DNA from 4 places in the Pantoea sp. NSTU24 genome. Region 1 is predicted to be linked to each of the others. Evidence: predicted binding sites of a transcription regulator. Region 1 holds the regulator's gene; each other region holds the start of a gene.

Region 1 (6,096 bases):
AGATCGATGGCCGGCGCGGCCTCGATACGTGACAGCGTCAGCAACTGCTTAACCAGACTGTCCATCCGCCGTGTCTGCTCCGACATAGTGTGTAGCGCCTTGCTGCGTGAAGGCTCGCTCATCACCGCGTCATTCATCATTTCCAGATAGCCCTGCAGCACCGTGAGCGGTGTGCGCAATTCATGGCTGACGTTGGCAAAGAAGTTGCGCCGGGCCCCTTCCAGCTGATGCATCTGCGTGACGTCGCGCGCCACCAGCAGCCACTGCCCCTCGCTGTAGGGCATCACGCGAAATTCCATGTGCAGTTTGTTGTTGAGTACCAGCGTCAGCGGCTTATCAAAATCACGCTGACGGAGGTAGCGTGAGAATTCCGGATAACGCAGAAGGTTGAGGATATTCTGGCCATTATCTTCCGGCCAGCGCAGGCCAAGATGCTGCTGCGCCAGTCCATTGCACCAGAAAATGGTCCCCTCTTCGGTGGTCAGAATCACGGCATCCGGCAACGACTCGGCCCCGCTGCGGAAGCGCTTAATCAGATTACCCAGTTCACGCCGCCGCCGCCGGTTTCGCAGCTGCATCTGATAGAGGCCATAAAACAGCGGCTCCCAGCTGGCACGCCCGGTGGGCGGCGTCATGGTCCGGTCAAGCCACAGCCAGTGCGACAGCCGCATGAGATTGTGAAAATGCCACAACAGCACCGTCAGCACGCTCAGCAGCAGCCACCAGGACAGACCGCCGAACAGCAGGCCCAGCAGCAGCCCGGGCAGGCAGGCCAGCAGCAGTTCTGCGAGTAATCTCTTCCAGGAGAGGCGTTCCAGCACGGTAACAGCTCCGTTTAGTAGCGGGCAGAGAAACGATACCCTGTTCCACGAACGGTTTGTACCATGCGATCGTGGCCGGAGACTTCCAGCGCTTTACGTAAACGGCGAATATGAACATCGACCGTGCGATCTTCCACATAGACATTGGTCCCCCAGACATGGTTGAGCAGCTGTTCGCGGCTGTAAACCCGTTCCGGGTGGGTCATAAAGAAGTGCAGCAGCTTATATTCGGTGGGGCCCATCTCCAGTGGCGTGCTTTCGGACATGACGCGATGTGAAGAGGGATCCAGACTAAGCCCCTGTATTTCAATCACCTCTTCCACGGCCATTGGCGAAATACGCCGCATCACCGCTTTAATTCGCGCCATCAGCTCTTTCGGTGAAAACGGCTTGGTGATGTAATCATCGGCGCCCACTTCCAGCCCGCGAACCCGATCTTCCTCTTCGCCGCGCGCAGTGAGCATCATCACCGGGATATCGCGCGTCATCGCTTCGCGTTTCAGGTGTTTGATAAACTGGATACCACTGCCGCCAGGTAACATCCAGTCCAGCAAAATCAGGTCGGGCCAGGGTTCAATCAGCTTGCCCACGGCGCTGTCATAATCTTCCGCCTCAATCGGCTGATAGTCGTTCTGCTCCAGAACAAAACACAACATTTCGCGGATGGGGGCTTCATCCTCCACAACCAGAATGCGCTTAGCCATTATTACTCCTGCAGATTATGACGGCTGTCACTGAGATTCGCGGCGCCATTATGCGTCAGTTTTGTGACACTTTTATGAAAAACATAACCTGCCTGTAACCTGCTTGAAAATCATTTATGACAGGGCCACGACATTTTTTTGCTTTGGCCGCAGAGCCCGTATAATCGCCGGGCGAATCACAACGGCAGGGATTTATCATGCGCATTATTCATACTGCGGACTGGCATCTGGGGCAGTTCTTCTATAACAAAAGCCGGGCGGCGGAACATCAGGCGTTTCTCGACTGGCTGTTGATCCAGATTGAACAGCATCAGGTGGATGCGCTGATTATCGCGGGCGATCTGTTCGACACCGGAACGCCGCCCAGCTATGCCCGCGAGATGTTCAACCGCTTTGTGGTGGCGCTGCAGCCCACGGGCTGCCAGCTGGTCGTGCTGGCGGGCAACCACGACTCCGTGGCCACGCTGAATGAGTCGCGTGAACTGCTCGCCTGCCTTAATACGCGGGTGATCGCCACGCCGCAGGAAAATGACGACGTGCTGCTGCTCACTACCCGCCAGGGCGAACCGGGCGCGCTGCTGTGCGCCATCCCCTATCTGCGTCCGCGCGATATCCTGCGCAGCCGGGCGGGCCAGTCGGGCCGGGATAAGCAGACCTCGCTGCTGGAGGCGATCGCCAGTCACTATCAGCAGCGTTTCGCCGCCGCACAGGCGCTGGGCCATGCGCTGCCAGTCATCGCGACAGGCCATCTCACTACCGTCGGCGTCAGCCAGAGCGATTCGGTGCGCGACATCTATATCGGTACGCTGGACGCCTTCCCCGCCAGCGCCTTTCCGGCAGCTGACTATATTGCACTGGGGCATATCCACCGCGCCCAGCGCGTCGCGGGCAGCGAGCATATCCGCTACAGCGGCTCGCCGATTCCGCTGAGTTTTGATGAACTGGGCAGCGAAAAAAGCGTCTTTCTGCTGGAGCTCGCGGCCAGCGGCCTGCAATCCGTCACGCCGCTGGTGGTGCCGCAGACGCAGCCGATGCGGATGCTGAAGGGATCGCTGGCGCAGATTGCCGACCAGCTCAATACCTTCAGCACGGATCCGCAGGCGAAGCCCATCTGGCTCGACATTGAGGTCACCACCCAGGAGTATCTCAGCGACCTGCAGCGGCAGGTCGAGAGCCTGACCGCCGCGCTGCCGGTGGAGGTTCTGCTTCTGCGCCGCAGCCGTGAACAGCGGCAGCAGAGTCTGGCGCGGCTCGACAATGAAACCCTGAATGAGCTGAAGGTGGAAGAGGTCTTCGCCCGCCGCCTGGCGCTGGATGAAGCGCTGGATGACACACAGATCGACGAGATGACTACCCTGTTCCGCCAGACGCTGGCCGCCATGGAAGAGACCCAATGAAGATCCTCACGCTCCGGTTCAAAAACCTTAATGCCCTGCGCGGTGAATGGTTCATCGACTTCCGTGCCGAACCTTTTGCCAGCAACGGTCTGTTCGCCATTACCGGTGCTACCGGCGCCGGTAAAACCACCCTGCTGGACGCCATCTGCCTGGCGCTCTATCACCAGACACCACGCCTGGGGGCGATATCTCAGAGCCAGAATGCGCTGATGACCCGCGACAGCGCGGAATGCCTGGCCGAAGTGGAGTTTGAGATCAAAGGCGAAGCCTGGCGCGCCTTCTGGAGTCAGAACCGTGCACGCGGCACCGCTGACGGCAAGCTTCAGGCGCCGCGCGTGGAGCTGGCGCGCTGCGCCGACAACGTGATTGTCGCCGATAAGGTTGGCGACAAGCTTAAGCTGATCGAAACCCTCTCCGGGCTCGATTTTGAGCGTTTTACCCGCTCGATGATGCTCTCTCAGGGGCAGTTCGCCGCCTTTCTCAACGCAAAGGCCAGCGAACGCGCCGAACTGTTGGAGGAGCTGACCGGCACGGAGATCTACGGCCTGATCTCCACCGCGATCTATGAGCGCCACAAAGAGGCGAAGACCCAGCTGGATCTGCTGCGCAGTCAGGCGGGCGCGATGGCACTGCTGGATGAGGAGGCGCGAGCGGCGCTGCAGCAGCAGCTCGCCGATCTGACCGACGCCGAACAGCGGCTCAGCACAGACTCTCAGCAGGCCCAACAGCAGCAGCAGTGGCTGCAGCAGACGCAGCAGCTTGGGCAGGAACGTGAGCAGGCGGTGGCCGCGGTTCAGCAGGCGCAGGCCGCCTCGCAGGCGGCAGAGGGTGACCGCCAGCGGCTGGCCCGCAGCGAACCGGCAGAAAAACTGCGCGGCATCCTGCAGCAGCGCGACACGCTGCGCGCCGAGCAGCAGCAGGCGGACAGCCGCTGTCAGCAGCTTACGGCGGCCGCAGAGCAGGCGCAGCAGCAACAGCAGCAGCATCAGCAGCACTACGCCACCAGCCAGACTGCCCGCCAGCAGGCGCTGCATGACCAGCAGCAGCAGGAAAGTCTGCTGTCAGATCAGGTGCTGCCGCTGGATCAGCAGATTGCGACACGCCAGCAGCAGCTCTCCGAACAGCAGCAGGAGAACAGCCAACAGCAGCAGCATCTGGATCAGACGCATCTCACCCTGACGGCGCAGACGCGTCAGGTCGCTGCCTGGCAGCAGGCGCTGGCTGAACAGCAGCAGTTACAACAGCAGCTGGCCGATCTGGCGCAGTGGGGCGCCTCCCTGCCCGTCTGGCAGGAGAACTTCGCGCTGCTGGCTCAGCGTGAGGCGACGCTGGCGGATCTGTCACAGCAGGCTGAACAGCAGCAACGGCAGATCGCCGCGCAACAGGCGCAACAGCAGCAGCAGGCAGAGCAGGCGCAGTCGCGTCAGCAGGCGGAGCAACAGGCTGGTGTGGCGCTGTCGCAGGCAGAGCACGCGCTGACTTCGCTTCAGGAGCAGCATCCGCCAGCCGCGCTGCGTCAGGCACTTAACCAGTTGCAGCATAACCGTCCGGCGCGTCAGCAACTGCTGCTGCTCGCCACGCAGTGGCAGCCGCTGCACCAGCAGCTCGGCCAGCGTCAGCAACGTCTGAGCGCGCTGGAAAAAGCGCATCAGCAAAGCGAGGCGGAGCTGCAGACCCTGCGCGAGACGTGGAAACGCGAAAAGCAGCAGCTGGACGATGTCGAAAAAATCTGTGCGCTGGAGCAGCAGATCGCCGACCTCAGCGATTATCGTGCCCGTCTCACCGCCGATCAGCCCTGCCCGCTCTGCGGCTCCTGTACGCATCCCGCCGTCGAAACCTACCGTTCGCTGGAAGTAAGTGCTAACCAGCAGCGTCGGGCCGCGCTGCAGCAGCAGACCGAGGCGCTGCGCGAAGCGGGCACTACCAGAGCGGAGCAGCTGAAACAGTCCGCTCAGCAGCAGCAGACCCTGCGTGAAGAGATCGCGCAGACGCAGCAACAGCTCATCCGGCTTGAACAGCAATGGCAGGCACTGAGCAGTGAGCTGGCACTCACTTTCCCGATAGCTGACGGCGAGGCGCTGGCCGCGTGGCAGCAGCAGCAGAGCGAACGGGAAAGCCAGCTTGAGCAGCAGCGCCAGGCGCAGGAGGCCGCAGAACAGGCGCGCCAGGCCGCGAAAGATGACTACCTTCAGCAGGCGCAGGCCTGGCAGCAGCATCAGCAGGCGGAACAGCTCGCTCAGCAGTCACTGGCCAGCCTGCAGCAGTCGCTGGAGGCGCTGCAGCAGCGCCAGCAGCAGGAGCAGGAGGCGTGGCAGGCGCTGCAGAGCCGCCTGACGCAGCAGTTCAGCGCCCACGATCTGGCCCTGCCCGCCGCCGCCGATCGCGACGCATGGCTGGCAACGCAGCAGCGTCGCTGGCAGCGCTGGCAGGAAAGTGAGCAACTGCTCGCTAACCTCCAGCCGCAGCTGCTTAAGGGGGAAACCCAGCTTGCTGCCCTGCAGCAGCAGGTGGCACAGGAACAGCAGCAGCTCGCCACCCGTCTGCAACAGCAGCAGCAGAGTCAGGCACAGCTCAGCGAAATGCGGCAGCAGCGCCAGGCGCTGTTTGGCGATCGCGATGTCGCGCACGCGCGTCAGCAGATGCAGGCGCGGGTTCAGCAATGCGATGACCAACTGGCGCAGCAGCTGACCGCCCTGCAGCAGGCCCAGGCGGAGGTCAGTCGCCTGCAGGGTGAGTGCTCGGCGCTGGAAATGCAGCGGCAGAGCCTCAGCCAGAAACGGGCGGAGGCGGATGCGGCCCTGTGTCAGGCCCTGGCGGACGCCGGCTTCGCGGATGAAGAGCAACTGCGCGCGGCGCTGCTGGATGAGCAGACGGCCCGGCAACTGCGCCAGCAGCTGCAGCAGCTCGATCAGCAATGTCAGCAGCAGCAGACCCGTCTGGCGGATCTGGACCAGCGGCTGACAACCCATCAGCAGGCCAGGCCTGCCGCAATGCCGGAATCGGCTGTGGCGCTGGCAGAGCAGCTGGAGCAGTTGCGGCTGGCCCTGCGCGACAACGCCAGCCAGCAGGGGCAGATTCAGCAGCAGCTGGACAGCGATGCCAGCCTTCGTAATCGCCAGCAGAGCCTGCTGACGCAGATTGAACAGGACGGCGCGGCGCTGGCGCAGTGGAGCC
Region 2 (6,096 bases), 3.5 Mb from region 1:
TCACTTCGTCAGCGTCCGGCACATAAAATCTGGCGCAACTGGAAAAGAATCTCGTTCAGTAGCCAGATGTTATGGAATAAAAAACAGCAGAGCCGTCTTCAGGCGCCGGAATATGATCCGGGGCAGGAAAGTAACGTGGTTTTAGTCGCACAACAGAAAGCATTACCGGCTATTCCCAAAATTGTCTGGATGGTATGGCATCACGACCGCCTGCCCGCCTCAATGGCACTGAACATCCGTAATATCCGGCGGGATAACCCGGACCACCAGGTCTATCTGGTGACTCAGCGCACGCTGCCGCAATGGCTGCCCGACTTCAGCCTGACCTCTTCCGATCTGACACTGGCCCATAAAAGTGAGATCATCCGGCTTGAGCTGATTCATCGCTACGGCGGCATCGGTATTGATTGCAGCACCCTGCTGTTTGAAAATCTCGCGTGGGTACATCGCGCACATGAAGCGCGTCCGATGGATCTGATTGGCTATTACCGTGAGCAAGCCACGATGAACCTGCTGGCACCCGTTATCGAGAGCTGGTTTATTGCCGCACCCGCGCAAAACCCGTTTATTCGTGAATGGCTGAAGCAGCTGGCACCGGTTAAAAACCTCGGTATCCGCAACTATTTCCACGAGCTGAAGAAACGCGACGATTTTCCACTGATTGTGCAGAGTATGGAGAATCCCTCCCGCCATCTGCTGGCGATAGCGCAGCAGGTCGCGATGCGGGAATACCGGCGGGCCAACCTCTATCTGCGAAAAGGTGAAGCCAGCGCCTGGTATTATCAGCGTCTCCATGCCGACAGCAGCAGCGCCTTTGCGCAGTCGGTGATGTTTCACCAGCGGCCGCAGACGCCGCCACCCATTATCAAATTAACCGGCAACGAGCGGCTGCATCTCGACTTCAATCTGCGGCTCGGCCTCTATAATCGCAGCAGCCTGATTGGGGCGATGATGCACACTGCGCCTTCTGCGCTGGCCCTGCCCTCAATGGCCAAAGCGCGCGCGTAGCCAGTGTGTAAAGGTGGTGACTGCACGCGGCACCTGGGCCGCCCAGGGTCGCACGATCCACAGGCGGGTCGCGAAAGCCTCCACCGGCTGCCACTCGGGCAGCACCCGCCGCAATGTCCCCGCCGCCAGCGCCTCACGGGCGCTGAAATCGGGCAGCATGGCGATTCCCAGCCCCTGAAGAGCCGCATCGCGGATCGACTCGCTGTTATTGGTGGCGAAGCTGCCCGCAATCTGTACCTGCATTGATTCACTCTCTGCAGGCGTGACAAAGCGCCAGCGCGGTGACTCCACGCCACGCGGATAGTAAAGGCAGTTATGCTGCGCCAGATCCTGCGGGCACTGCGGAACGCCCTGCGCCCTGAGATAAGCGGGGGAGGCGACCAGCAACGTCTGCGTTTCACACAGCGGCAGCGCCACATGTGTTTCCGGCAGCGTGTCGCTGTGCCGGATCGCCAGGTCATAGCCCTCATGACTCAGCGAGACAAGACGATCGGTGACATCCAGCTGCAGACGAACCTGAGGATAGTCACGCAAAAACTCCCCAATCAGCGGCACCAGTTGCTGACGGGCAAAGGCCACTGGCGCAGTGATGCGCACCAGACCACGTACCGGCCCTGCCCTGTCGCGCACGCTGAAAAAGCTCTGTTCGATGCGGGTAAAGGGATCGCGCAGCTCTTCCACCAGCTTTTCGCCCGCCGAGGTTAGCCGGACGCTGCGCGTGGTGCGCTGCACCAGCAGCACACCAGCCTGCGCCTCCAGCTCTTTAATTTTCTGGCTCATTGCTGCTTTACTGACGCCGAGCCGCTCAGCCGCACGGGTAAAGCTGCCCTGATCGGCCAGCACGGTCAGCCAGTGCAGATGCTCCCACAGCGTATCGGTTTTCATCTCTGCCATCATTGTTCACTATAATGAATAATCAATTCAGGCTACGCGCTTTTTCCCGCCGGATAAAGTGGTCACCATAGGGTGCTTACCCCCAATGAGGACTCTGCTATGCCGCTGCTGCAATTTGATGTGATTGAAGGCCGTTCAGAATCAGAAGTGCGTACTCTGCTGGATGCGGCGCACCGTGCCGTGCTTACCGCCTTTAAGGTGCCGGAACGCGACCGCTACCAGATTGTTCAGGAAAACAAGCGTTATCAGATGGTCTTCCAGGATACCGGGCTGGGATTCAGCCGCAGTGACAATCTGGTGATGGTCCGGGTCTATACCAGCCCGCGCAGCACTGAGCAGAAACAGCATTTTATGGCCGAACTGGCGCGGGAGCTGCGTGAGCATTGTGGCGTTCAGGGCAATGACCTGATGATCAGCTTTATTACTAACGATAAAGGTGACTGGAGCTTTGCCGATGGCGAAGCGCAGTATCTCACCGGCAAACTCTGAAAAGCGGCCTGATCCCTGCGCGATTGACGGTGCGCGTCAGCCACCGTCACGCCTGATAACCTCTCTTCTTAAATGACCCTCAGCCAATCTGTTCATCACTGCACAAATCGGACCGGATATGTTGCAGCCTGATGACAGCCCATATAGATTGTCGAAAAACCATCCCACGAAGGTGGCCGGTTGCGCGACGCCTCGCGTAGCCTGTAGAGAGAGGATTTTCCGTTGTCCGAATTGGTGTCCGTCGCGTTATTTCTGGCCGCTATTGCAATCTATTCCTGTAAAGCCGGGCGTAATAAATTCTGGTTCATACTTGTTCTTCTTCTGCTGGTGCTATTCGTTGTTCTGAATGCCACCCTGTATGCCAGCAACTATTTTACCGGTGACGGCATTAATGATGCGGTGCTTTATACCCTCACCAACAGTCTGACCGGCGCGGGCGTCAGTAAATATGTGGTGCCGGCGATTGGCCTGATTATCGTGCTGTTTTTGCTGTTCTGTCTGCTGTCGTGGATCCTGCGGCGGCGTAAGCGTCCGCATCATCTGGGCTGGTCGCTGCTGGCAGCGGTCTGTGCGCTGGGTTCGGTTCAGACGACACCCGCCTTTCGGCAGGTCGCCACACTGGTGGTGTCACACACCCAGCTGGCCGATTCTGACTTCGATAACTTTTATAAAGTGCCGCGCAACCACATTGAGAAGCCGCACCTCAACGTGGTTTACATTTATGGTGAGAGCCTGGAGCGCACCTATTTCGACGCCACCGCTTTCCCGGGTTTAGCGCCGGAACTGAACCGTCAGAAAGCGCAGAGCATTGACTTCAGCCAGACCGAACAGCTGCCGGGCACCGATTACACCATTGCGGGCATGGTCGCCTCACAATGCGGTATTCCGCTCTTTGCGCCGTTTGACGGCAATGCATCGGCCTCGCTCTCCAGCTTCTATCCGCAGAATGTCTGTCTGGGCGACATCCTGAAAAACTCAGGTTACGAAAACTGGTTTATTCAGGGTGCCGATCTGCGCTTTGCCGGTAAGGATATTTTCCTGAAATCCCACGGTTTTGATCCCAAAAACCTCTATGGCTCGCAGGAGCTGAAAAGCCGTGTCGCCGATCCGGCGTACCGCAATAACTGGGGCTATTACGACGATACGGTACTGGACGAAGTCTTTGAGAAGTATCAGGAACTCTCAAAAGCCGGTAAGCCCTTTGCGCTGTTTACGCTGACCGTTGATACCCATCATCCCGACGGATTTATTTCGCGCAGCTGTGCGCGCAGAAGCTACAGCATGGAGGGCAAACCCAATCAGTCCTTTAGCGCCGTCGCCTGTTCGCAGGAGCACGTTGCGCGTCTGATTGATCGTATCAAAGCATCGCCGTGGTTCCGGAACACCGTGATTGTGGTGAGTTCGGATCATCTGGCCATGAACAATACGGCGCACCCCTGGCTGATTAAGCAGCCACGCCGCAATCTGTTCATGGTAATCCGGGGTGACAAGCCGCAGGCGGAACTGATGGAGGCAAAGCGCAGCACGCTGGATAACGGCGCTACCCTGCTGGATATTCTGGGCGGCGACAATGCGATTGGCCTGGGCCGCAGCAGCCTCTCCTCGCTTTCGCTCTCGACCCAGTTCGACGATATGAAGAGCAAGGTGTCGAGCTGGAAGCCCGATATTATTCAGCTGTGGAACTTCCCGAAGAAGATGGACACCTTCACGATAGATAAGGCAAAGAATACCTTCAGCTTCTCCGGCACCACCTTTAAGCTGCCGATCCTGTTCCGCATCAGCGACAAACATGTTGAGCCGATGCCAGAGGGCGAATACTCCGCCCCGCTGCGTTATCAGCTCGCCGATTTTGCCCTCGATGATAAATTCGTCTGGGTGGATCGCTGCTTTAAAATGGCGCGACTCTGGCAGCCTTCACTGGCGCTCTCCGGCGATCTCTGTGTGGCGATGGGGCAGCCCGGCGGCACGCCATCGGTTACGCTTGTCGATAAACCGCAGTGGAAAGGAAAAGTGCAGTTCCCGGAAGGCCCCGTCACAGAAGCGCGCTACCAGCAGAATCTGGCGCTAATCCGGGTGGAAGATAACAACATTCGTTACAGCGCCGACAGCTTCAGGCTCGACGTGCCGGGCGCACCGGAGAGCGTGAAAAGCTTCAGCGGCATCTCCCGGCCTGAGAGCTGGGGACGCTGGTCCAACGCCAATCTCGCGCCCGAGGTACGGATCGACTATGTCGATGCGCTGCCGGCGAAGTTTGATCTGGTGATCACCGCACGCGCCTACGGCGCTAACGCACACCGGGCGATTCCGGTCCGGGTTGGCGATCAGGAGCAACTGCTGTCGCTGGGCGAGGAGCTATCCACCCATACCCTGCATTTTGACAATCCCGGTGCCAGTCATCAGCTGGTGATTGCCCCGCCTGAACCGCAACTGAGCAACACCGGCAATATTACGGGTCAGGATCCCCGCAGACTCGGCATTGGCATGGTGGAAATTAAAATCGTACCGCAGTCTTAACGCCTTTTCCGTCTCACGCCCCTGCGGACGATCGCAGAGGCGTGAGGCCCTGCCTGCCACAAACCATTGCGACGCGCACCGCACGCCGCTGCGCATTACCGGTTGTCATCGATATTTTTCAGCAAGGCGCGCCCCCCCATCCTATTGGCAGCTGTCCTGACAGATAGCCTGCGGCCGATCAGCCCCGATTGCGCAGCGCCTCCAGCTTTTCGCGCTGCTGACCGTCAGCCGTAAAGTTATCTTCCGCCAGCCAGCGCTGCAGTCCCCTTTTCACCTGCGGCCATTCACTGTCGATAATGGAGAACCAGCTGGTGTCACGCGAACGCCCTTTATAAACAATGGTCTGACGGAAATCCCCTTCATAGCGGAAACCGAGACGTGTTGCCGCTTTGCGGGAGGGGGCATTGCAGCTGTCACATTTCCACTCATAGCGCCGGTAGCCCAGCGTCTCAAATGCATAACGCATCAGCAGAAAGTGGGCTTCCGTTGCCATCCGGGTCTGTTTCAGCCTCGGTGAAAAGGCGACATGGCCGACCTCCATCACGCCATGTTCAGGCTGAATGCGCATTAATGACAGCGTGCCAATCGCCTGCTCCGTAGCCAGATCGATAACGGCGAAATGCAGCGGATCGCGGCTGGTTTCGAGCTGACGCGCATACTCCAGCCACGCCTGTTGATCGTTAAACGGCCCCATAAACATATATGTCCAGTCGCGGCCATCTTCCGCCAGGGACCAGCATGCAAACAGTTCGTCGCCATGCCGTGCCAGACTGAACGGTTCCAGCCGGCAGCTCTCGCCGGTAAAAACCTGATGTTCCGGTACAGGACGAGGTTGCCAGTCAGGTAAAGACGCCCCCACTGGCTGTCCATATTCATTGATCTGCTGTGACATATCGCCTCCCGGCTGCGGATGATGTCAGCAGATTGCCACTACCCTGGCAGGTTAAAAAGTACCACAATCAGTAGAATTCATAGATCCACGTGAGCAGACCATGACGTCAGAGATCTCCACCCTGCTGCTGGCGCCCTTAACGACGGCGGCCGGAACGACGCTGCAGCAGCAGCTTTATCAGCGCATAAAACAGGCTGTTTTACAGGGACAGCTGGCGGCCGGTTCACGGTTGCCAGCCACCCGGCAGCTGGCCCTGGAGCTGGGTGTGTCGCGCAATACCGTGCTTAACGTCTGGACAC
Region 3 (6,096 bases), 2.7 Mb from region 1:
TCCGACAAAGCGGCTGGAAATGCCAAAGGGATCGAGGCTTTGCAGCGAATACCACAGCGCCTCACCGGCGGGCCAGAGAAAGAAAATGGCGGTAATCAGCAGCTGCGGCAGCACCAGCAGATAGGGTAACAGGCTGGTGCGAAAGACCGGACGGGATGAAGACATGGCGTACCTGGCGTCAGAAAGCGCGGGCCAGCCCGGGCTGGCCCGCAAGGAGAGATTATTTCACCTGCTGTTCGAAGCGGCGCAGCAGTGCGTTGCCGCGCTTCACTGCGTTGTCCAGCGCGTTCTGCGGCGACTGTTTACCGGTCCAGACGCTTTCCAGCTCCTCGTCGATCACGGTACGGATCTGCGGCATGTTGCCCAGACGCATCCCTTTTGTGAACGGCAGCGGCGGCTTGTTCATCATCTGGCGGGTGGCGATATCCGCACCCGGATTTTTGTCGTAGAAGCCCTGCTGCTTCGTCAGCGCGTAGGCGGCGGTGGTAATCGGCAGGTAGCCGGTTTTCTGGTGCCACTCTGCGGCGATTTCCGGCTTAGCCAGGAACTGCATGAATTCGGCGACGCCTTTGTAGGTTGCCGCATCCTTGCCTTTCATTACCCACAGGCTGGCACCGCCGATCAGGGCGTTCTGCGGCGCCTCCGGCACGGTGTCGTCATACGGCATCATGCCCACGCCGAAGTTAAATTTTGCGTAATGGCGGATATCGGCCAGCGATCCTGAGGAGGCGGTCGTGATGCCGCAGTCACCGTTGTAGAACTTGGCGGTGGACTCATCCTTGCGGCCAAAGTAGGTGAAGTCCCCTTTTTTGTTCATCGCTTCCAGCAGTTCGATGTGGCGAACCTGCACCGGCTTGTTGAATTCCAGAACCGCATCCAGCCCGTCAAATCCGTTGTTTTTCGTCGCCACCGGCAGGGCATGCCAGGCGCTGAAGTTTTCAATCTGGATCCAGCCCTGCCAGCCACTGGCGTAGCCGCAGCTCATGCCCGACTTACGCAGTGCGGCGGCATCCGTCGCCAGCGCCTGCCAGGTTTTCGGCGGCTGGTCCGGGTCCAGGCCCGCTTTTTTAAAAGCGTCTTTGTTGTAATAGAGCACCGGCGTCGAGCTGTTGAACGGCTGAGAGATCAGCTGGCCTTTGCTGTCGCTGTAATATCCCGCCACGGTAGGCACGAACTGCTTCTCGTCGAAGGGGATGCCCGCATCTTTGAACACCTGATGCACCGGCACGATTGCCTGAGAAGCCATCATGGTTGCCGTGCCGACTTCATAGACCTGCAGCACCGCAGGCGCTTTACCGCTGCGCACTGCCGCAATCCCGGCGGCCAGACTCTGCTCGTAGTTACCTTTGTAGGTCGGAACGATTTTGTAATCGGGGTGGGTCTGATTAAATCGCTGTGCCAGCGAATCGACTTCTTTGCCTAACTCGCCTTCCATGGAGTGCCAGAAAGGGATCTCAGTAGCGGCAAGCGCCTGGCCGCTGATCGCCAGACCGAGCAGCGCGCTCATCAGGCTACGACGAAAGGTAACGACGGACATAAAGTTTTCCTGTGCAGGTAAATACGCGTGAAATCACGGATTTCTGGTTCGCGAAGTAACATGACACGGAAAAATGACGGATTAATAACAGGCAGATGACAGACGGATGACAGGCTTTATTGAGGAAAAGAGGACGCTGGCCGCGCGGCGGCAAAACGCCCACGCTGCCAGTTTTTAGTGACATAAATTGCAAAGCGACCGGAAGCTGAAAAGGCCTGACTGAGGTTTTAAATCACGCCCATCAGGCCATCCTCACCGTCACTCAGGGCCGTCGGCGGCGCAGGCAGTCCGGCACCGGGCGCACAGCATCCGGAGCGTACTGAAGTCCGTGAGGAATGCTGGCACTGCCCGGTGTCGAAATGGCAAGTAAGCCAGGCCTCTAAAGGTTAAGCGCCGAGGTACGCGCTGCGGACGGCTTCGTTGGACAGGAGTGCGGCACCGGTGTCTTCGAGCACCACATGCCCGTTCTCCAGCACATAACCCCGATCCGCCAGCTTCAGCGCCTGATTGGCATTCTGCTCGACCAGGAAGATGGTCATCCCCTCGCTGCGCAGCTGCTCAATGGTGTCGAAAATCTGCTGAATAATGATCGGTGCCAGCCCCAGCGATGGCTCATCCAGAAGCAGCAGGCGCGGCTGGCTCATCAGCGCACGGCCAATCGCCAGCATCTGCTGCTCACCGCCCGACATCGTACCGGCGCGCTGGATTTTACGCTCATCCAGACGCGGAAAGAGTTCATAGACACGCCGGATGCGTGTCAGATACTCCTGGCGGCTGGCAAAAAAGCCGCCCATCGCCAGGTTCTCTTCCACCGTCATGCGTGAAAAGACCCGGCGTCCTTCCGGCACGATGGCAATAGCCTCACGCATAATGCGCGACGTCTGCCAGTCGGTAATGGCTTTGCCATCAAAGGTGATGGTGCCCTGGGTCGCGCGCGGTTCGCCACATAGCGTCCCCAGCAGCGTGGTTTTCCCGGCGCCGTTGGCCCCGATCAGGGTGACGATCTCGCCCTGGTTGATTGAGAGGCTGACGTTATGCAGCGCCTGAATCTTGCCATAGTGCGCACTGACGTTTTCAATGGTTAACATTGTCTCTGCCATCTCAGGCCTCTCCTAAATAGGCACGAATGACATCCGGATGGTTACGAATTTCCTCCGGCGTGCCGTTAGCCAGTGGCGTTCCCTGATTCACCACGTAAATGCGGTCAGAAATACCCATCACCAGTTTCATATCATGTTCAATCAGCAGCACCGACACCTTGTGTTCGCCCCGCAGCTCCGCGATCAGCGCATCCAGTTCGTGCGTCTCTTTGGGGTTGAGGCCTGCGGCCGGTTCATCCAGCATCAGGATTGCCGGGCGTGTCACCATGCAGCGCGCAATCTCCAGCCTGCGCTGCTGACCATAGGCAAGGTTACCCGCCTGGCGGTTAGCCAGATCGAGCAGACCAACCCGCTCCAGCCAGGTTGCAGCACGATCCAGCGCTTCACTCTCAGTGCGGCGAAACGCCGGGGTTTTCAGCAGGCCGGAGAACACGCCGCTCTTCAGATGCTGATGCTGTGCGACCAGCAGATTTTCAATAACCGTCATCTCACGGAACAGACGTACATGCTGGAAGGTGCGTACGATGCCCATTTGCGCAATCTTCTGGCCCGGCAGACCTTCCAGATGCTGATCGCGCAGTTTAATACTGCCACCGGTCGGCTTGTAAAAGCCGGTCAGGCAGTTAAATACGGTGGTTTTACCGGCCCCGTTTGGCCCAATCAGCGACACGATCTCCTGCGGACGCAGCTCCAGCGCCACATTGTTTACGGCTAACAGACCGCCGAAGCGCATCATCAGGCCTTCAACGGCTAATAAAGGCTTCATGCCTGCTCTCCTTTTTTACCGGTTCTGAGTTTCAGATGTGGACGTTTCATCGGCAACAGTCCCTGGGGACGCCAGATCATCATCAGCACCATCAGGCCTCCCAGCACCAGCATGCTGTACTCATTCAGATCGCGCATCAGTTCACGTGATACCACCAGCAGAATGGCCGCCAGGATTACCGCAAACTGAGAACCCATGCCGCCCAGAACCACAATGGCCAGCACAAAGGCGGATTCGACAAAGGTAAAGGATTCCGGACTGACAAAGCCCTGACGCGCCGCAAACAGCGTACCCGCAAAACCGGCAAAAGCGGCACTGATGGTAAAAGCGGTCAGTTTGATACGGGTCGGACTCAGACCCAGCGAACGACAGGCAATCTCATCCTCGCGCAGCGCTTCCCAGGCGCGGCCCAGCGGCATCCGCAGCAGCCGGTTGATCACAAACAGCGTCAGGGCTACCAGCAGCAGTGCCACCAGATAGAGGAAAATCACGCGGTCACTGGGGTCATATTTCAGGCCAAAGAATTCATGAAAGGTGCTCCAGCCCCCCTCAGAGACTTTGCGGCCAAACTCCAGGCCAAACAGTGATGGCTTAGGGATCTGCGCAATGCCGTTAGGCCCGCCGGTAATCGCCGTATTGTTCAGCAGCAGAATACGCACAATCTCACCGAAGCCGAGCGTCACGATCGCCAGATAGTCTCCGCGCAGACGCAACACCGGAAAACCGAGCAGCAACCCGAACAGCGCCGAGACGATACCTGCCAGCGGCAGGCACTCCCAAAAGCCGAGGCCAAAATAGTGGTTCAGCAGCGCGAAGGTGTAGGCACCGATGGCGTAGAAACCGCCATAGCCGAGCACCAGCAGTCCTGAAAGGCCGACCACGACGTTTAATCCCAGACCAAGCATGACATAGATCAGCGTCAGCGTGGCGATATCCACCGCGCCGCGCGAAACGAAAAAGGGCCAGGCGACGGCCACGATGATGAGCGCCAGCATAAAAATCTTCTGCTTCGGCGTGGAGCCGTCGATACCCGGCAGTACCAGCGCCGGGCCGGACACTTTTTTCAGACCGCGCTGCCAGAACGGGCGTAACAGCTGAAACAGGAAGACCACGCCGCAGCCGACAAAGATCCAGTTCCAGCGCACTTCGCCTGCACTCTGCACCACCAGGCGGGTGCCGTCGAGACCCAGGCGCAGCCCCATAAAGAAGCTGGCCAGTACCAGCAGCATAACGGCAGAGAGCAGCGCATTGATGAAGGAGGATTTCATACTTTTTCCACCTCCGGACGACCCAGAATCCCGGTCGGCATCACCAGCAATACTCCAATCAGCAGCGCAAAGGAGACCACATCTTTATATTCCGTACTGAGATAGGCGGAGGTCAGCGCTTCAGCAATGCCGAGCACCAGGCCACCAATCATCGCGCCGGGAATGCTGCCAATCCCGCCCAGCACGGCGGCGGTGAACGCCTTCATACCGGCCATAAAGCCGATAAAGGGATTGATCGAACCGTAGAACTGACCCAGCAACACGCCAGCGACGGCAGCCATTGCCGCCCCGATGACAAAGGTCAGCGAGATCACACGGTCAGTATTGATGCCCAGCAGGCTGGCCATTTTCAGATCTTCTGCGCAGGCGCGACAGGCGCGGCCCATGCGGGAATAGCGGATAAAGGTGGTCAGAGCCAGCATCGCCAGGAAGGTCACGATCCAGATCACCACCTGCATGGTGGAGATGGTGGCGGCAAAGCCGTTGCTCTCGCCCACCGTCCACTGTCCGGTGATCAGCCCCGGCAGCGCCAGATCCCGTGAGCCCTGCGTCAGGCTGACGTAGTTCTGCAGGAAGATCGACATACCGATAGCGGAGATGAGTGCAATCAGACGCTTTGAGGATCGCACCGGTTTATAGGCGACGCGCTCAATGCTCCAGCCATAGGCGCTGGAGATCAGGATCGCCATGACGAAGCCCGCGGCAATCATCAGCCAGCCCGTGTCGATACCCATCATCATCAGGGCGGCAATCACAATAAAGGAGACATAGCTGCCGATCATATAGACTTCGCCGTGAGCGAAGTTGATCATGCCGATAATGCCGTAAACCATGGTGTAACCAATGGCGATCAGCGCGTAGGTGCTGCCCAGGGTAACCCCGTTAAGCATCTGCTGAATGAAATAAAGAAACTGCTCGGACATAGTGAAGACCTGCATGAGAACGGGAAAATCCCCTGCCGACGCGACAGGGGATTGCTCTGCTGATAAAACGCTTACTTAACTGCGGTAGAAGAACCGTCTTTGTGCCATTTAAATACGCCGAACTCGAAGCCCTTCAGATCGCCTTTCTGATCCCAGCTCAGGTTACCCATCACTGTCGGTACTGGCGCACCGCTCTTCAGGTTTTTCGCAATGGCTTCCGGCTCATCGCTCTTACTGCGTTCGATGCCCGCCACCAGCGACTGAATAGCCGCATAGGTCGTCCAGACAAACGGGCCGGTCGGATCTTTGCGGTTCTGTGCGCTGTTGGTTTTAATCGCGTCAACAATCGCCTTATTCTCTGGCAGCTGGTCATAGCGCTTCGGCAGCGTTACGTAGATGCCTTCTGAAGCATCGCCTGCAATGTTGGAGAGTGAGGCGTTGCCCACGCCTTCAGGCCCCATAAAGCCCGCCTTCAGGCCAGCCGCTTTCGCCTGGCGCAGAA
Region 4 (6,096 bases), 2.7 Mb from region 1:
GATGGTCCGGCTCTGCAATCCGCCACCGTCGACCAGCATGGTTCCGGCGACCGAAGAGGAGAGGATGTGCGTAGTGGAAACCGGCATACCGGTGTAGCTGGCGATGCCAATCGACAGCGCCGCGGTGACCTGCGCTGACATCCCCTGCGCATAGGTCATGCCTTTTTTACCAATCTTCTCACCGATGGTGGTGGCAACACGACGCCAGCCAATCATCGTACCGGTGCCCAGCGCCAGCGCAACGGCCACAATAATCCAGACAGGCGCGTACTCGATGGTGCCAAGCAGGTCGCTCTTCAGTTTACTGAGGAAACGCTTGTCATCTGCGGAGGTTTCCGGCAGTCGGGCCACTTTGTCCGCGGTATCAGAGATACACAGCAGCAGGCGACGCATGTGACCACGCTGGTCTGTGGTCAGCTGCTCGTAGCTTTGCAGATTGTTCAGCAGCACCTGTGCACCCTGTACCGCCTGTAACGCGCGTGCACTGTCACAGTGGAACTCTTCCGGGCTGGCCGCAGGCACTTCTTCCGGGGTTGGCAGTTCAGGCGGTGCCATCCGGACGATGTGCGTCAGCGACGCATTATGCTGCTGATAGTACTGCTCCAGATGATTGACCGCATCGCGGGTGCGCGTGATGTCATAACCGGAGGCGTTCATGTTGACCACGAACCCGGCAGGCGCCACGCCGATCAGCACCAGCATAATCAGGCCAATCCCTTTCTGACCGTCGTTCGCGCCGTGCGAATAACTCACGCCGATTGCCGAAACAATCAGGGCGATACGGGTCCAGAACGGGGGTTTTTTCTTGCCGTCGATCTTCTCGCGATCGGCAGGCGTCATGTGAATACGCGCCCGTTTTTTGGTACTGCTCCAGTAGCGGCGCAGAATAAAGATCAGGCCACCTGCCAGCACCAGACCGACAATCGGCGACAGGATCAGCGAGAGGAAGATATTCAGCACTTTCGGAATGTTAAGCGCATCAACGACCGACGTTCCGCTCATCAGAGCATTAGTCAGACCGATACCGATGATAGCGCCAATCAGCGTATGGGAACTGGAAGCAGGCAGCCCGAGATACCAGGTGCCAAGGTTCCAGATGATCGCCGCCAGCAGCATAGAGAACACCATGGCGAGACCGTGCGCCGACCCTACATTCAGCAACAGATCGGTGGGAAGCATGTGAACAATCGCGTAAGCCACGCTCAATCCACCGAGCAGCACGCCAAAGAAGTTGAATACACCGGCCATGACCACAGCAAGCTGGGCTCGCATAGCACGGGTATAGATGACCGTCGCAACTGCGTTGGCCGTGTCGTGAAAACCGTTGATTGCTTCGTAAAACAATACAAACAGCAGGGCAAGAACCAATAACAGGCTAGTACTGAGGTCTAGACCAGCAAACAGATGTAGCATAAACGTTACGCCATTTTTGGAGGACATGAACGCGGCGCATTATCCGCGACAACGTGCGGTATGGGAAAGCAAAATATAGTGCTATTTTGGCCTTTCGTCGTAAAAGGATCAGGCAGGCAGGTGAAAAAGGGTCAGATATCAGTCAGATACAATATGACACATTTACGGCAATTTTTTGACGCTGGCGTCTCAGTGAGCAGACCACTACAATCTGCGCCTTTCCCGTTAAGTGAGTAAAACCGCAGTGGAACAGTTTGACGTTATCATCATTGGTGCCGGTGCCGCAGGGCTGTTCTGTGCCGCTCAGGCGGGACAGCGAGGCCTGCGCGTATTGCTGCTGGATAACGGTAAAAAGCCAGGACGTAAGATTCTGATGTCTGGTGGGGGGCGCTGCAACTTCACCAATCTCTACACTGAACCGGCGGCTTATCTGTCGCACAATCCCCACTTCTGTAAGTCGGCGCTGGCGCGTTACACCCAGTGGGATTTTATCGACCTGGTGAATCGCCACGGCATCGCCTGGCATGAGAAAACCCTGGGCCAGCTCTTCTGTGATGATTCTGCTCAGCAGATTGTCGATCTGCTGCTGGCCGAATGTAATAACGGCAATGTCACGCTGCGGCTGCGCAGCGAGGTGCTCAGCGTGGCGCGCGACGACAGCGGTTACACGCTGCAACTCAACGGCAGCACCGTTCAGGCGCAGAAGCTGGTAATCGCCAGTGGTGGCCTGTCGATGCCCGGCCTGGGCGCCTCGCCGTTTGGCTACAAAATCGCGGAGCAGTTCGGCCTGAACGTCTATCCGACGCGCGCTGCGCTGGTGCCCTTTACGCTGCACAAACCGCTGCTGGAGCAGCTGCAGACGCTGTCGGGCGTAGCGCTGGACACCACGATTGATGCGCAGGATGGCACCCGCTTTAAAGAGGCGATGTTGTTCACCCATCGCGGCCTCTCCGGCCCGGCAGTGTTGCAGATCTCCAGCTACTGGCTGCCGGGTGAGTTCGTTACGGTTGATCTGTCGCCCGCCACACCACTGGAGGCGTTTCTAACGGCACAGCGCAATGCGCACCCTAACCTGAGCCTGAAAAACAGTCTGGCGAAGATCCTGCCGAAGCGGCTGGTGGAAGTGTTGCAGGGGATGAAGATGGTGCCGGATGTCACGCTGAAGCAGCTCAACAGCAGAGCGCAGAGTGAACTGGCGCAGGCGCTGCATGCCTGGCGCATCCAGCCAAATGGCACGGAGGGCTACCGGACGGCGGAGGTGACGCTCGGCGGCGTGGATACCACCCAGCTCTCCTCGAAAACGATGGAAGCGCGCGGGGTGCCGGGCCTCTACTTTATCGGTGAAGTCGCCGATGTCACCGGCTGGCTGGGCGGCTATAACTTCCAGTGGGCCTGGAGTTCCGCCTGGGCCTGCGCCCAGGCGTTGTAAGCAGACTTACCAGCGCTGATGCACATGCGGCGCAATCTTTTCCTGATAGATCTGCTTCAGCGCGGTCATCGTCTCTGCAGAGAGAGCCTCCACGCTGCTGGCACGGGCGTTGGCTTCCGCCTGCTCACGGTTTTTCGCGCCGGGGATGACCACGCTGACATCCTCGTTCATCAGGATCCAGCGCAGCGCAAACATCGCCATCGTGATATCACCCGGCACCAGTTGCCGAATCTCCCCGACCGCGTCCAGTGCAATCTCATAGGGTACACCTGAGAAGGTTTCGCCTTTATCGAACGCTTCACCCTCACGGTTAAAACTGCGGTGATCGTCAGCGGCGAAGACACTGTCGGCACGCATCTTACCGGTCAGCAGGCCAGACGCCAGCGGCACGCGGGCGATGATCGCCACATCCCGTTGTTTTGCTTCACGCAGCAGCCGTTCTGCCGGACGCTGGCGGAAAATGTTGTAGATCAGCTGAATGGACGAGACGTTGGGAAATTCCAGCGCCTTCAGGCCTTCCTCGACTTTCTCAACGGAGACACCGTAGTGACGAATCTTCCCGTCGGCCACCATCTCATCCATGACGGCGAAGACATCCGGGTTGTAGTAAACCTCTGTTGGCGGGCAGTGCAGCTGCACCAGATCCAGGGTGTCGGTCTGCAGATTTTCCCGTGACCGGTCAATAAAGGCGTTGAGGTTCTCTGCCGTATAGCCCTGAGCGACGTGGGGCGAGAGGCGACGGCCCAGTTTGGTGGCCACAAACGGGCGTTCTCCGCCGCGCGCATTCAGCACCTCAGCAATGATTTTTTCGGAGCGGCCATCGCCATAGACATCGGCGGTATCAATAAACGTGACACCCGCATCCAGCGCGGCGTTGAGGGCCGCCCTGGCATCCTCCAGGCTCACTTCTCCCCAGGTGCCGCCAATGGCCCACGCGCCAAAACCAATTTCAGAGACGCGCTGACCGGTACGGCCCAGTGTTCGTAGTTTCATGCAAACATTCCTCGATGCGTTTCAGACAGGGTGACAGAAAAAGGCTGACTACTGAGCTTAGTGCTTTCTGGCGCTGAGACGACCAGACAACCCGGCAGGCCTGCGCGGGCAAAGTGAGAGGATGCATCGGCAGGCTGCTGGTTACGTTGAAGTTTTCAGCAGTAAACGGTGCCTTCTGACCGCTTACCGCTTCGCTAATTAATTGATTTTAAGAAATTTCACCTGAAATTAATCAGGCGAGAGTGTGGATTCGGTCACATACTTCATGTTTTCAGGCTATCAGGTGGAACGTAATGTTCAGATTGATTAAGTCGGTCTTTGCCAGTCCCGAGAAATTTCTGCAGATCATGAGCCGTCAGGATATCAATGACTCCATCGCAGAAGGTGAAAGGATCATCGTTGATGAAAACGGCAATATCTCAGTCAATACGCTGAGCGAGGAAGTCCATGAAGATTTTGCCCGCCATGTGAACACGTTAAAGGGAGTATGAGGTGGGTACCGCGATATTTATGGTGTTGATGGTCAGTGGTTACTGGTACACCAGCCGTGATTTAAACAGCCGTTTTAAAGTCCGCCGCTCGTCAGGCTGGGATGTCTACTTTCTGGTGGCGCTTTACGGCTGTATCTTTGTTCTGCAGGGTGTGTTCGCGACCGGACTGGTCTGGTTACTGCTGCTCTGTGTCTCCGGCATCGCCAATGCCGTGCAGATGATCCCCGGTGTAGACCTGAAGTGGCAGGTGGAATTTATGAACTGGAGCTTTCTCGGCATCCAGGCGCCGGTTGTTGTCATGCTCGCCTTTGCCATTCTGCTCTGCCTCTATCGCTCAAACTGGGCGGGCAGCGCGCGGCTCAACGTCTCGGGCCGAAAAGATCTTTATCAGCGCCTGTCGCGCTCTAATGGTGTAGAGCAGCTGCTGTTTCAGTGCATGGAAGAGGGGGAGCTGGCATGGATTACCCTGAAGTCGCGCCGTATCTACATCGGCATGGTGCATGCCTCGACCTTTGAATATGAGAGCACCAAAAACATTGTGCTGATCCCGATGCTGAGCGGCTATCGCGACAGTAAGACGCTGAAGCTGGCGGTAGAGCATAACTACAGTAAATGGTACGCCGAGCACAACATCACGCTTGACTCCACGCCCAAGGATGCCATGTCGTTCCGTAAAGTGATTATGGTTGACCAGATTGAAAGCCTTTCGCTGTTCGATCCCGCCAGTGCCACCGCGCTCTCAATGGGCCATCCTCAGGAAGTCGAGAAGAGTCAGGGCAGTGAAAAGGGCGACAGCCCCGATGCGGAAAGCCGGAACACGCCGGGTTAAGGCGTTTCAGGGTTCCTGCCTGCCGGTGATCAACCAGAGACGGATAACGCTCTCGCTGCGCACAAGCGATTCTTCCGCCCGACCGCACACCTCGCCATGGCCTGAGCAGATTTGCCGTTAAGCTTGTCATGAGACAATCAACCAGGAGTGAATATGGCTCAGCAAAAAGAGGTTCTGATTATTGGCGCATCGCGCGGCATCGGTCTGGCCGTTGCACTGGCGTTTGCCGGGCAGGGCTGGCAGGTCACCGCCACGCACCGCAGCGGCATTCCGGCGCAGGGTAACCAGCCTGGTATCTGGTGGCATGCGCTGGATATGACCGACGCGGCGGCGGTGCAGCAGCTTGCCGACCAGCTGCATGAGAAACGCTTTGCGGCGATTCTGATCAACGCCGGTATCAGCGGCCCTGCGCATCAGACACTGTCACAGAGTGACGATCAGGCGCTGACACAGCTTTTCCTGACCAATACGATTGCGCCGGTTCGCAGTGCAGAGATGCTGCTGCCGCTGCTGCAGCCGGAAGGTGTGCTGGCGATTACCTCCTCGCAGCTCGGCAGCCTGAACGAAAATCCTGCAGCGCAGATGCCGATCTATGCGGCCAGTAAAGCCGCGCTGAATATGCTGAGCCGTACGCTGACCGGCGTGGTAGACGCGCAGCGCGGGACGCTGCTGACGCTGCATCCCGGCTGGGTAAAAACGGACATGGGAGGAGAAAGTGCCTCCCTGACCGCTGAAGAGAGCGCCGCTGGCATTGTTCAGCAGCTCTCTCACTGGCAGGGGCGTGGCGGCCATCACTACGTCGACTACGCTGGTCAGACGCTGCAATGGTAAGCTGACGCGGGGCGGTTACGCCCCGATATCACGCAGCGCCTTGCCCTTCATCAGGTTGCGTTCGATGTGCTCCAGCGTTACATGTTTCGTTTCGGGCACCAGCATCAGCG

Evidence for each region. Region 1 encodes PhoB, which activates phosphate uptake and scavenging genes when phosphate is short. Its sites were predicted from a motif close to CTGTCATAAAACTGNCNNAT; they were not measured.
Region 2: opgB (phosphatidylglycerol--membrane-oligosaccharide glycerophosphotransferase) is a predicted target of PhoB. The motif match lies at 2,510-2,529, and genes of this name have one in related genera.
Region 3: ugpB (sn-glycerol-3-phosphate ABC transporter substrate-binding protein UgpB) is a predicted target of PhoB. The motif match lies at 1,631-1,650, and genes of this name have one in related genera.
Region 4: pitA (inorganic phosphate transporter PitA) is a predicted target of PhoB. The motif match lies at 1,565-1,584, and genes of this name have one in related genera.

Annotation. Positions count from the first base shown of each region.
Region 1 covers NZ_JBKIWZ010000001.1:310,705-316,800, reverse strand. Annotated here, with positions in the region: gene phoR (phosphate regulon sensor histidine kinase PhoR) at 1-821, opposite strand, end outside; gene phoB (phosphate response regulator transcription factor PhoB) at 836-1,525, opposite strand; gene sbcD (exonuclease subunit SbcD) at 1,723-2,922, shown strand; gene ACLHDD_RS01430 (AAA family ATPase) at 2,919-6,096, shown strand, end outside.
Region 2 covers NZ_JBKIWZ010000001.1:3,780,689-3,786,784, reverse strand. Annotated here, with positions in the region: gene ACLHDD_RS17925 (glycosyltransferase family 32 protein) at 1-1,008, shown strand, start outside; gene ACLHDD_RS17920 (LysR substrate-binding domain-containing protein) at 985-1,902, opposite strand; gene ACLHDD_RS17915 (tautomerase family protein) at 2,002-2,391, shown strand; gene opgB (phosphatidylglycerol--membrane-oligosaccharide glycerophosphotransferase) at 2,614-4,905, shown strand; gene ACLHDD_RS17905 (GNAT family N-acetyltransferase) at 5,084-5,797, opposite strand; gene ACLHDD_RS17900 (PLP-dependent aminotransferase family protein) at 5,898-6,096, shown strand, end outside.
Region 3 covers NZ_JBKIWZ010000001.1:2,970,977-2,977,072, forward strand. Annotated here, with positions in the region: gene ugpA (sn-glycerol-3-phosphate ABC transporter permease UgpA) at 1-165, opposite strand, end outside; gene ugpB (sn-glycerol-3-phosphate ABC transporter substrate-binding protein UgpB) at 221-1,537, opposite strand; gene livF (high-affinity branched-chain amino acid ABC transporter ATP-binding protein LivF) at 1,924-2,637, opposite strand; gene livG (high-affinity branched-chain amino acid ABC transporter ATP-binding protein LivG) at 2,639-3,403, opposite strand; gene ACLHDD_RS14250 (high-affinity branched-chain amino acid ABC transporter permease LivM) at 3,400-4,671, opposite strand; gene livH (high-affinity branched-chain amino acid ABC transporter permease LivH) at 4,668-5,594, opposite strand; gene ACLHDD_RS14260 (branched-chain amino acid ABC transporter substrate-binding protein) at 5,666-6,096, opposite strand, start outside.
Region 4 covers NZ_JBKIWZ010000001.1:3,015,749-3,021,844, reverse strand. Annotated here, with positions in the region: gene pitA (inorganic phosphate transporter PitA) at 1-1,413, opposite strand, end outside; gene ACLHDD_RS14450 (NAD(P)/FAD-dependent oxidoreductase) at 1,658-2,842, shown strand; gene ACLHDD_RS14445 (aldo/keto reductase) at 2,849-3,835, opposite strand; gene ACLHDD_RS14440 (hypothetical protein) at 4,129-4,326, shown strand; gene ACLHDD_RS14435 (hypothetical protein) at 4,328-5,155, shown strand; gene ACLHDD_RS14430 (SDR family oxidoreductase) at 5,309-5,986, shown strand; gene ACLHDD_RS14425 (sugar porter family MFS transporter) at 6,002-6,096, opposite strand, start outside.